DNA from 3 places in the Vreelandella sp. DA03-1M genome. Region 2 is predicted to be linked to each of the others. Evidence: riboswitches for the same ligand, from Rfam matches in the RefSeq annotation. Region 2 holds a riboswitch; each other region holds the start of a gene.
The links. Region 2 has a riboswitch for thiamine pyrophosphate ahead of tenA (thiaminase II). Riboswitches for the same ligand answer to the same signal wherever they lie in the genome.

Region 1: it holds a riboswitch for thiamine pyrophosphate, as region 2 does, so the genes downstream of both, ACXUPB_RS15055 (SLC5/6 family protein) here and tenA (thiaminase II) in region 2, are expected to answer to the same signal.
Region 3: it holds a riboswitch for thiamine pyrophosphate, as region 2 does, so the genes downstream of both, thiM (hydroxyethylthiazole kinase) here and tenA (thiaminase II) in region 2, are expected to answer to the same signal.

The regions. Positions count from the first base shown of each region.
Region 1 is NZ_CM146798.1:3,192,382-3,195,658, reverse strand. It holds gene ACXUPB_RS15070 (CoA-acylating methylmalonate-semialdehyde dehydrogenase) at 1-196, shown strand, start outside; partial or broken gene ACXUPB_RS15065 (hypothetical protein) at 338-541, opposite strand; gene ACXUPB_RS15060 (peroxidase-related enzyme) at 570-1,172, shown strand; TPP riboswitch at 1,234-1,341, shown strand; gene ACXUPB_RS15055 (SLC5/6 family protein) at 1,331-2,710, shown strand; gene ACXUPB_RS15050 (sensor domain-containing diguanylate cyclase) at 2,774-3,277, shown strand, end outside.
Region 2 is NZ_CM146798.1:1,169,981-1,173,257, reverse strand. It holds gene ACXUPB_RS05400 (DUF262 domain-containing protein) at 1-1,553, opposite strand, end outside; TPP riboswitch at 1,834-1,993, shown strand; gene tenA (thiaminase II) at 2,073-2,756, shown strand; gene thiC (phosphomethylpyrimidine synthase ThiC) at 2,784-3,277, shown strand, end outside.
Region 3 is NZ_CM146798.1:168,694-171,970, reverse strand. It holds gene ACXUPB_RS00835 (cupin domain-containing protein) at 1-232, shown strand, start outside; gene ACXUPB_RS00830 (DUF6164 family protein) at 241-609, opposite strand; gene gloA (lactoylglutathione lyase) at 619-1,155, opposite strand; gene ACXUPB_RS00820 (hypothetical protein) at 1,400-1,744, shown strand; TPP riboswitch at 1,799-1,897, shown strand; gene thiM (hydroxyethylthiazole kinase) at 1,921-2,730, shown strand; gene thiE (thiamine phosphate synthase) at 2,720-3,277, shown strand, end outside.

The sequences.
Region 1 (3,277 bases), 2.0 Mb from region 2:
TGGTATTAACGTGCCCATCCCCGTACCGGTTGCCTACTTCAGTTTCACCGGCTCGCGGGCTTCAAAACTGGGGGATTTAGGGCCTAATGGTAAGCAGGCGATTGCCTTCTGGACGCAAACCAAAACCGTGACAGCGCGTTGGTTTGAGCCAGAGAATGTTTCCAGTGGCATTAATAGTACGATTTCGCTTGGCTAAATGAAGCGCTATTCAATGCCTGAGGCTGGCCCCGCATTAAGCGGGGTCAATTGATAGCAGGTGAGGCTAAAGCCAAGCCGATGAACCGACATATCGTGATTTAAAAGTTATCAAACAACGGCATGCTTTCTTCCAGCAATCATTTTCCCAGCCATGAATGGCTCTCAAGGTCATTTGGCCCCGCGTCATTGGGCGGGCCAGTAACATATGCAGCATGACCCGAATATGTAGTTGGCGCTCATCCGTACCATTTTCAAACGCTTGGTAGGGGGCAGGAAACAGTTCGTTTAGACGACCGGAGATGTGTTCTTTTGTTTCGTTATGGCTAAGTCGTTTTAATGAGATGGTTAAACTGAACAATAAAGAGGTGATTATGTCTGCTCCATTAAGCCGTTTTAATGTACCAGAAACGTTAGATGATCTGCCCGACGATATTCGCCATACTATTTTGGCCGTCCAGGAAAAGGCAGGGTTTGTGCCTAATGTATTTTTAATGTTGGCCCATCGTCCTGCTGAGTTTCGTGCTTTCTTTGCCTACCATGATGCGCTAATGGAGCGTGAATCTGACTCGCTCACTAAAGCCGAGAAAGAGATGATTGTGGTCGCTACCAGTGCGCGCAATCGCTGCTTGTATTGCGTGGTGGCGCATGGGGCACTGGTGCGCATCTACAGCAAAGACCCGCTGCTTGCGGATCAGGTCGCCATCAACCATCGCGTGGCACCGATTAGTGAGCGCCACCGAGTCATGCTCGACTTTGCCATGCATTGTGCCATTGATGTCGGTGAAATGACCGATAAGTGGCGCACGCGCCTGCGGCAAGAAGGTTTTAGCCAAGAGGACTGCTGGGATATAGGCGCCATCGCGGCGTTTTTTGGTTTGTCGAATCGACTGGTCACCCTGGCGGGTACGCCGCCCAATGAGGAGTTCTATCTGATGGGGCGGGTGCCTCGCGCGGAGGCTGCCAACACACCTTAAATTTTACTAAGACGCGAAACTTTACTAAGACGCGTTTTTGGTTGACGATACTGTCTTCATTCACTGTCGCCAGGGGAGCCCTGCTTGCAAGGGCTGAGAATGCGCGCTGCGCAGACCCTGGAACCTGATCCGGTTCGTACCGGCGGAGGAAGTGCGACATGCTATACCTGACGTCAGCCGTGCTTGGCGCGGCGCTGTGCTGCTTTGCTTTTTTAGGCCTACGGGCTCGCTGGGTAGATGGACCCGTTGATGACTATGTCACGGCTCGTAACTCACAAACAGCTTCAACCCTGGGTCTCTCCTTTCTTGCCTCTGGCATGGGGGCGTGGATACTCTTTGCCCCGCCCGAAATTGGCGCTTTTGTTGGCCCCCTCGCATTAGCAGGTTATGCGCTAGGGTCGGCACTGCCGTTTATTGTATTAGGACTCTATGGCCCAAAAATTCGCCGTGCATTGCCGGAAGGGCGCAGCATCGCAGAGTTTGCAGAAGCGTGCTATGGCCCAGGCGTGCGGCGCTGGGTAACGTTGGTGTCGGTTGGCTATATGGCTTGCTTTCTGGCAGCGGAGCTCACCGCCATTGGGTCAATCACCGCGCTATTGTCAGATGTGCCGCCCGCGCTGGTGATTATTGGCGTTGCCCTCACCACTCTGGTGTATACGGCGGTTGGCGGGTTGCGTGCCAGCCTTGCCACGGACCGATGGCAGGCATGGCTGTTGCTAGCGCTTTTGTTGGCGGTAGGTAGCGTTACGTTATGGCGCCTACCCACAATGCCTAGCGAGGCAACGCTGCCTTCAATCCCCGTTGCCAGCGCGCTAAGCGTTGCGTTAACGCTGGTCATCGCCGTCACCGCAGCGAACCTCTTCCATCAGGGGTATTGGCAGCGCGTTTGGGCGGCAAAGGACGATCAAAGCCTGGGCCGTGGCGCTTGGCTAGGCGGCGGTATGACCGTCTTAGTCGTGATGCTCATTGGTGGTTTGGGCATGCTGGCGTCAATGAGTGGGGTTCCCCTTGGCGAGCCGCCGATGCCGTTTTTCGCGCTGCTAACGGAGGCCCCAGCTTGGCTGACACTCCCCGCTTTAGTGCTGGCAGTCACTTTGGTAGCCTCCAGTGTTGATACGTTACAAAATGGTATCGCTTCCCTGGTGGTGTCGCGCAGCGAACAGCGGGGTGTTTCCATCGCCGCTGCCCGCTGGGTCACGATTGCATTGATGATACCGGTGGTAGTGATTGCTTTGCAGGGGTTGTCGGTACTGCGGCTGTTCCTGATTGCTGACTTACTGTGTGCCGCCATTGTGGTGCCTGTGCTGCTAGGTCTGTGGCAACGAATGACCCCTTTTGCGGCTATTGCGGGAGGCATTGCAGGGTTGCTGGGTGCCATTATTCCAGGGTGGTTCAGTCAGGGCAGCCTCATCGCGGGAGTGGTAGCTGCCAGTTTTCCGGGCAGTATTCCTACGTTGGGGCCGTTTGTCGGCGCGCTAGTCGCCTCAACGCTGGTGAGTGTGTTGCTCGCGAGTATGAGTAAAAACCATAGGCAGTAAGCAGGAAAGTGCTGGTCGCGATATGCTGGTAGAACTACACCTACCTAAAGGGGTGACATTACAATGAGCTACCCCATAGCACTTAATGAAGAGGCGCGGTTAGCCGCTCTTTATGAGCTTGAACTATTAGATACCCCGGATGAACCAGCGTTTGACCGCGTCACCAGGCTGGTTACCCAGTTACTGAATGTGCCTATCTCAACGATCACGTTGATTGATGCCGAGCGTCAGTGGATTAAGTCGCGCGTGGGCGTGGAAACCCGCGAGACAACGCGAGATGTGGCTTTTTGCGCTTATACAGTGATGGCCTCAGAGCCGTTAATTGTTGAAGATGCACGCAAGGACCCTCGCTTTGCGCAAAATCCTTATGTGGCCGCTTCGGATGGGGTTCGCTTTTATGCAGGTATTCCGCTGTGCACCTCCAATGGGCTTGCGTTGGGATCCCTGTGTGCGATTGATATTAAGCCTCGTACTCTTAGAGAGCAGGAGCTGGCGGCTTTGAAAGATTTAGCGGCGATTGTGACTGATGAAATTCGCCTTCGTGAGCGGCTGATCCGAGAGAGAAAA
Region 2 (3,277 bases):
CCATTCGTACTTGCATCAGTTAAAAGCAAATTTCCCACATTACCAATGATTTCAGGGTTTACTCCTTGTTTGGCTTTTGACTCAGGGATTAGGTGTTCAACTGTCAGGTTTCCATGATGAATATCTAAACCACTCAACTGGTTACCTAAAAGCTTACAAAGTGAGTACTTAATGATGCTTTTATACTTAGTTCTATTTGATAGATAGTTCAACTCTAAAAACTTGACCTCAAACTCACTATATGACGGAAGCTTTTCTTTTAGCTTTCTTGTTATACTTGATAAAACTTTTTGCACAGAATCATTGTCGTGAGCTTTTGACAAATCAATAGAATGTTGTGAGTACATCGTCGCTATACTCCCTGAAGATCTTTGCTGAGTAATGGCATTAAAAACAAAGTGAAAATGCTCAATTCTCTTCAGAGTTGTTTTAAGCTGCTTAAGTGATACTTTTCCATTTGAATAGGCTACGAGCAAGGACAATACAAAAGACGATTGCTGCTTAACTTTAAAACCATTTAAGGCAGTCAATGATTGCTGGACTTCATATTGTTCTTTTCCCCAACCAGAGCTCTCTGGGCTAAGCATCTTCGAGTAACTTACAGCATGCTCACTCAAGTCTTTTAGCAAAACCCTTGCGTTACCCAAGTCCTTATTTATATAACGTTTAATGAGAGAAAACAGTTTTTTATCTGTCGTATACTCATGCTTAGAAATCCAGTAGTGCAATAAGAATGTATCAATAACACTACTATCAGAAATATCATCAAAGCGTTTTACTAAGCGATTCCATGCTTCTTTCGGGCTATCAAGTGTTGAATGAGTATTTTTAATAGTTTTCAACACTAAATTTTTCACAAGATCAGAGGTTTTTAAGTCTCGACCGCGAGCATTAAGTGTTTCAAAAATCAAATAAGCATCATCCTCGTTATCTAATTGGATAAAAACCAACTTAAGCGATAAAAACTTATCTCTTAGCTCTTTTAACTTAAGAACAGGATCAGTATGTGCAAAAAACTCAATCTGAGAGCCAGCCGTTTGATGCAAGGGTATAAGTTGCCCTAGCTTTTGCGTTAAAAGCTCATAGGCAAACTTTAAATTTGATTCTTCCACACCAACTTCACAATCTATCTTGATATCAGAGCTTGATTCATCAAATGACTGAATATGGTTCTGTAAATATGGAAATGAAGTTTCTGCGTTAAGTACAAACTCATTCACATAGTCATTATTGGGGGTTTCAATAAACTTATGAACACCCTTTGCAAGATTTTCTTCGCCTAACTTTAAAAATGCATCTCTAATTACTGATAAAACTATTGTTATAGTTGTTAGTCGCTGCTGTCCATCAACAATACCAAAGTATGGCTTACTTGCCTGATAAACAACCATTGACCCAATAAAGTAACTATCACTCTTATCGCCAATAATATCAGACCAAAAATTATCCACTTCATCTTTACCCCATGAATAGGGGCGTTGGAATCTAGGTATTTTGAAATAACCAGAAGAAAAAACTTCTTGAACTTCTTTATCGCTTGCTTCTATCTTCATTAAAATAGCTCTTATAAAAAATAATTTTCACCTATTAATACACTCAAGCGAATATAGGCAGCTAGAGATGCATGCTAAATATACTTAGCCACACAGCTTCAATAAACGCGACGGCACATTAACTGGGGGTTTGCAGCCACCAATTTGACTCTACCCATAGACTCCCTTTATAGCAAAGCCAATTTTGGCCGCTTAACCAAAAGTCGCAGCTTGCACGATTTTTTATCTCCAATCATGCCCCCTTGCATCTCCCCCATCCGCAGCCTAGACTCCGCTAACGAACAGCTTGACGGGGTGCCGGTGAAATCCGGCTGAGATGGCGCAGGGCTAGCATTTTTGCTGCCGAGCGCTGGTCCCGCTGAACCTGATCCGGCTAATGCGCTGCTGCTCACATGAGTTGCGGCGCGGGTACCGGCGTAGGGATCAAGCGATGGCCGCGGCGCTCCTTTACGCCACCTTTCCGTGCCATTTCCTCGATCTTTTTCGCCTGCCCTCCGGATCATTACTACCGGAGGCATCATGGGCTACCGCTTTACCGATCTCACCACCGCCTGCCAGCAAGATTGGCGCGCCTATATTGAGCACGATTTTGTGCGTCAGTTGGGCAATGCCACGCTGCCTGAGGCGTCGTTTCGCCACTACCTGAAACAGGATTACCTGTTTTTGATCCACTTCGCCCGCGCCTACGCGCTGGCCGCCTATAAAAGCCCCACCCTGGCGGATCTGCGCCAAGCCCATGAAGGCTTGAAAGCCATTGTGGACGTGGAGCTGGGCCTGCATGTGGGCTTTTGTCAGGAGTGGGGGATTTCCGAGCAAGAACTGGCGGAGCTTCCCGAAGCCAGAGCGACGCTGGCCTACACCCGCTATGTATTAGATACCGGCAACCGTGGCGACCTGCTCGATTTGCATGTGGCATTAGCCCCTTGCCTAGTGGGCTATGGCGAAATCGCCAATTGGCTAAACGCCCAGCCTTCCACGCTGCGCGGTAAACAAAACCCCTTTGATGCCTGGATTGCCATGTACGAAGGCGAGGAGTTTCAGGCTGCCATGCAGGCGGAGCTTGAATGGCTCAACGCCCGCCTTGCCGATGTGACCCCCGCCCGCTTTAAAGAGCTTGCCAAGATATTCCGCGATGCCACCCGCCTGGAAATCGACTTCTGGCAGATGGGCCTAGAGCTGATAGACGAAGACCTCTCTCATTAATTACTAACAACTAAAAGGAACCAATCCATGAGCAAAACGAGCCATTTTCTAGCCGAAACCGCCCAGGTCGATGCCGCCGCCATTGCGCCGCTGCCCGCTTCGCGCAAGGTGTACGTGGAAGGCTCGCGGCCAGATATTCGCGTACCGTTTCGGGAAATCACCCTCTCGCCCACCAAAACCAGCAGCATTGACGAAGAGAACCCGCCGCTGCTGGTGTACGACACCTCCGGCCCCTATACCGACCCCGATGCTCTGATTGATCTACGTCAGGGCCTGCCCGCCCTGCGCCGCGCTTGGATTGAAGAGCGCAACGACACCGAATTCCTATCAGGCCCCACGTCTGATTACGGTAACCGTCGCGCCAACGACCCGACGCTTGCCCAGCTGCGCTTTGATTTAACCCGCACACCACGCCGGGCTAAAGCAGGCAAGAACGTGACTCAACTGCACTACGCCCGCCAAGGGATTATTACCCCGGAAATGGAGTTTATCGCGCTACGGGAAAACCAGCGTCGCCAAAC
Region 3 (3,277 bases), 1.0 Mb from region 2:
CAAGCAGGAGCGCACCAGCCTGGAACGGTGGTCGGCGGGCACCTCCATCACTTACCCCACGCTGCTGGGCGGCCTGGAGTTTTTGATTCTTGAAGGCAGCCTAAGCGATAGCGAGCATAGCTACACGGCGGGCACCTGGTGTCGCTACCCCAGCGGCGCAGCCCCTGCACTCACCGCCGGTGAAAATGGCGTGATGATGTACCTCAAACGCGGTCATCTGCCGCCCGCATAGCTTAGTGCTTAGCTTCGTGATAAGCCCAGAAACGGCAGCAGCGTAAGAGCCGCAATAAGCCCCACGGCTAACAGCACCAGCACCACCTGCAGCGGGTGAGCGGCCAAGCGATGCCACAATGTTTCCGCGTCGCCCCGCTCAACCGCTGCTTGATGCTCACGCTGGACGCGGTCAAGGCGCTCCGCCTGATAGGCGTCTAGCGCGGCGATAGCCGCATCATGCTGATGTGGATTACGTAGCCAGATAGCATCGACCCCCAGGCGGAAAAAGCCCGCCTGGGTTTCATAGGTATCAAAGCCATGGTCGGCCAACAGGTCACGCACTTCCATGGCCTCTTCGTCGGTAACGTGGCGCAGCCGGAACAGTAGTTCAGCCATTGGCGTGCCTCATGCGTCGCTTTTACCCGCCATCAGGTCTGCCTGAATTACTTCGATCCAGTAGCCATCCGGGTCCTTAACGAAGATAACATCCTTCATTTTGCCCTGATCAGCGCGTTTTACGAAGGTGACGTCGTGCTCGTCAAACCATGCCTGTGCCGCTGCCAAATCCGGCACGTTAAAGCAGATGTGCCCAAAGCCCTGGGGCTCGGCATTGCCATCGTGATAGGCGAAATCTTCCTGGTTTTCAGTCCCCCAGTTGTGGGTCAATTCCAACAGCCCCTTCTGGCTAAACGTCCATACGGTACGCGCGTCAGTCTCTTCCGGCACGCTGTCGCTCGGCTCCACGTTGGCTAAAAAGTAGAGCGAGAACTGCATCTCCTCGAAATCCAGCCGCCGCAGTACCTGCATGCCAAACACTTTTGAGTAGAACGCCAGCGCCCGCTCGGGGTCTTTGACCCGCAGCATGGTGTGGTTTAAACGGAATCCTTGGGTTTGAGGCGGTGTATCGACGACACCAGGATGCTGCTCACCTTGAAAACTCATCACGCTCTCCTGTCGCTAATACTGTTCATTGACTCTATTGAGCCTCACATACCGCTTACCATGGGGGCTTTATTGCCAGAATGCTAGCCCTTACAAGCACGTAGGCAGTGTCGTATCGGGGCACCGGTAAGCGCACTAGCAATCCTAAACAAAAACCCTACACTTATTATCCATAAGATTTACAAAAGAAGTTCCCGCCACATGATCGATGCCCCTGATTGAGGGCGTCCTTCAGGAGGTTTTTATGACTGCGATTGATATGACGCTGGGTGATCACTTAACCCTCAAGCAACTTTCCAATGCGCTTCACAACGGCTTTTCGCCCATTGTTGAAGTGGAGTCGATGGATGGGATTTACAGAGTGCGCTTTCATCACGCTAACGGCGTGTCTGACCTCAGTGATAACAAAGGGCACGTCAGTACTTTTCTCGGCACGGGTGAAATCCGCGATACCTTAGGCCAACTTGGCTTGACCCACGGCGTGCTGACCTTCGCTGACCAGTGCGGTGACGAAATGATTGGGATAGAGGGGAAAGCCATAACGCCTGACGAGATGCTCACCTACGGCACGCGTATTTCGTTTCGTTAGATTGCCATCGTCTGTATCCAGGGGTTTACAGGGCTACTCCAGGCAAGGATAGTAAGCGCTCGACAGGGGCGCCCTCCGTTACGGTTGGGCTGAGACGCACCCTTTGAACCTGAACCGGATAACACCGGCGTAGGGAGTCATGGTACCGCTTACCACCTCCCCGCCGGGAGGATGCTATGACCCTACCTCCGCTTGGCGATTACCTTGCAACGCTGCGCGCAGTGACACCGTTAGTCCATTGCATGACCAATTATGTCGCCATGAACAGCACGGCCAACCTGTTGCTAGCCACGGGCGCGTCACCCGCAATGCTGCATGCTCCAGAGGAAGTGGCAGAGTTCACCGCTATTTCTGCCGGGCTGTCGATCAACATTGGTACCATCTCTGCCCACTGGGCGGACGCGATGTTGACCGCAGCGGCCACCGCCAGCCAGCACTCGATTCCCTGGGTATTAGATCCTGTCGCCGTTGGCGCGACCCGCTATCGTCAATCGCTGTGCACACGGTTACTCGCGTTAAAGCCTAGTGTGATTCGTGGCAATGCCTCTGAAATTCTGGCGCTCAATGGGTTAGCCAACCAAGGCCGCGGTGTGGACTCGACAGCTGCCGCCGGCCAAGCCATCGACGCAGCGATAGCGCTGGCGCAACAACATAGCTGCATTGTCGCGATGACCGGTGAAAGCGACTGGGTGACGAATGGCACACGGCATTACCATATTCACGGTGGCCACCCTTTAATGCCCAAGGTTACAACGCTAGGCTGCGGCCTTAGCGCGCTGGTCACCGCCTTTGTAGCGGCCAACCGTGAAGCCCCGCTGGAAGCCACTGCCGCTGCGCTAGGCTGCTTTGCCGTCGCTGGCGAGCGGGCGGGCAGTACTGCTCAGGGCCCAGGCAGTTTCCAAGTCGCTCTGCTGGATGCGCTTTATCAACTGACCCCTGACGATCTCACTGCTCATACCCAGTTGGAGTCACTCCATGCCGTTTAATCTATCGCTTTATTTGGTGACCGACACTGCGCTTTGCGACGATTATGGCCTAGAGCAGACGGTTGAAGCAGCGGTAAGAGGTGGTGTGACCATCGTGCAGCTACGCGATAAGCATGCCAGCGATGAACAGATGGTTACTCAGGCCAAGCGGCTAAAAGCACTGCTGGCAGGCACCGGGGTGCCGCTCATCATTAACGACCGTTTACAGGTAGCGCTAGAGAGTCAGGCAGATGGCCTGCATGTCGGTCAGAGCGATGCCGCTGTTCAGGAAGCACGCCGAGCGCTAGGTGAACAGGCGATTATTGGCCTGTCGATCAATACCCTCGCTCAGCTCCAAGCGGCGCCCATGGCGTTAATTGATTACGTTGGCATTGGGCCCGTGTTTGCAACAGTGAGCAAACAGGACCACGCCCAGCCTATCGGCTTTGGCGGCTTGGCTTCGCTGGTCAAAGCGTGCCCACTGCCCAGCGTGGCGATTGGTGGGTTGAAAGCTGAGCATGCCATTAGTGTGCAGCGGGCGGGAGCGAACGGATTAGCGGTGATTTCA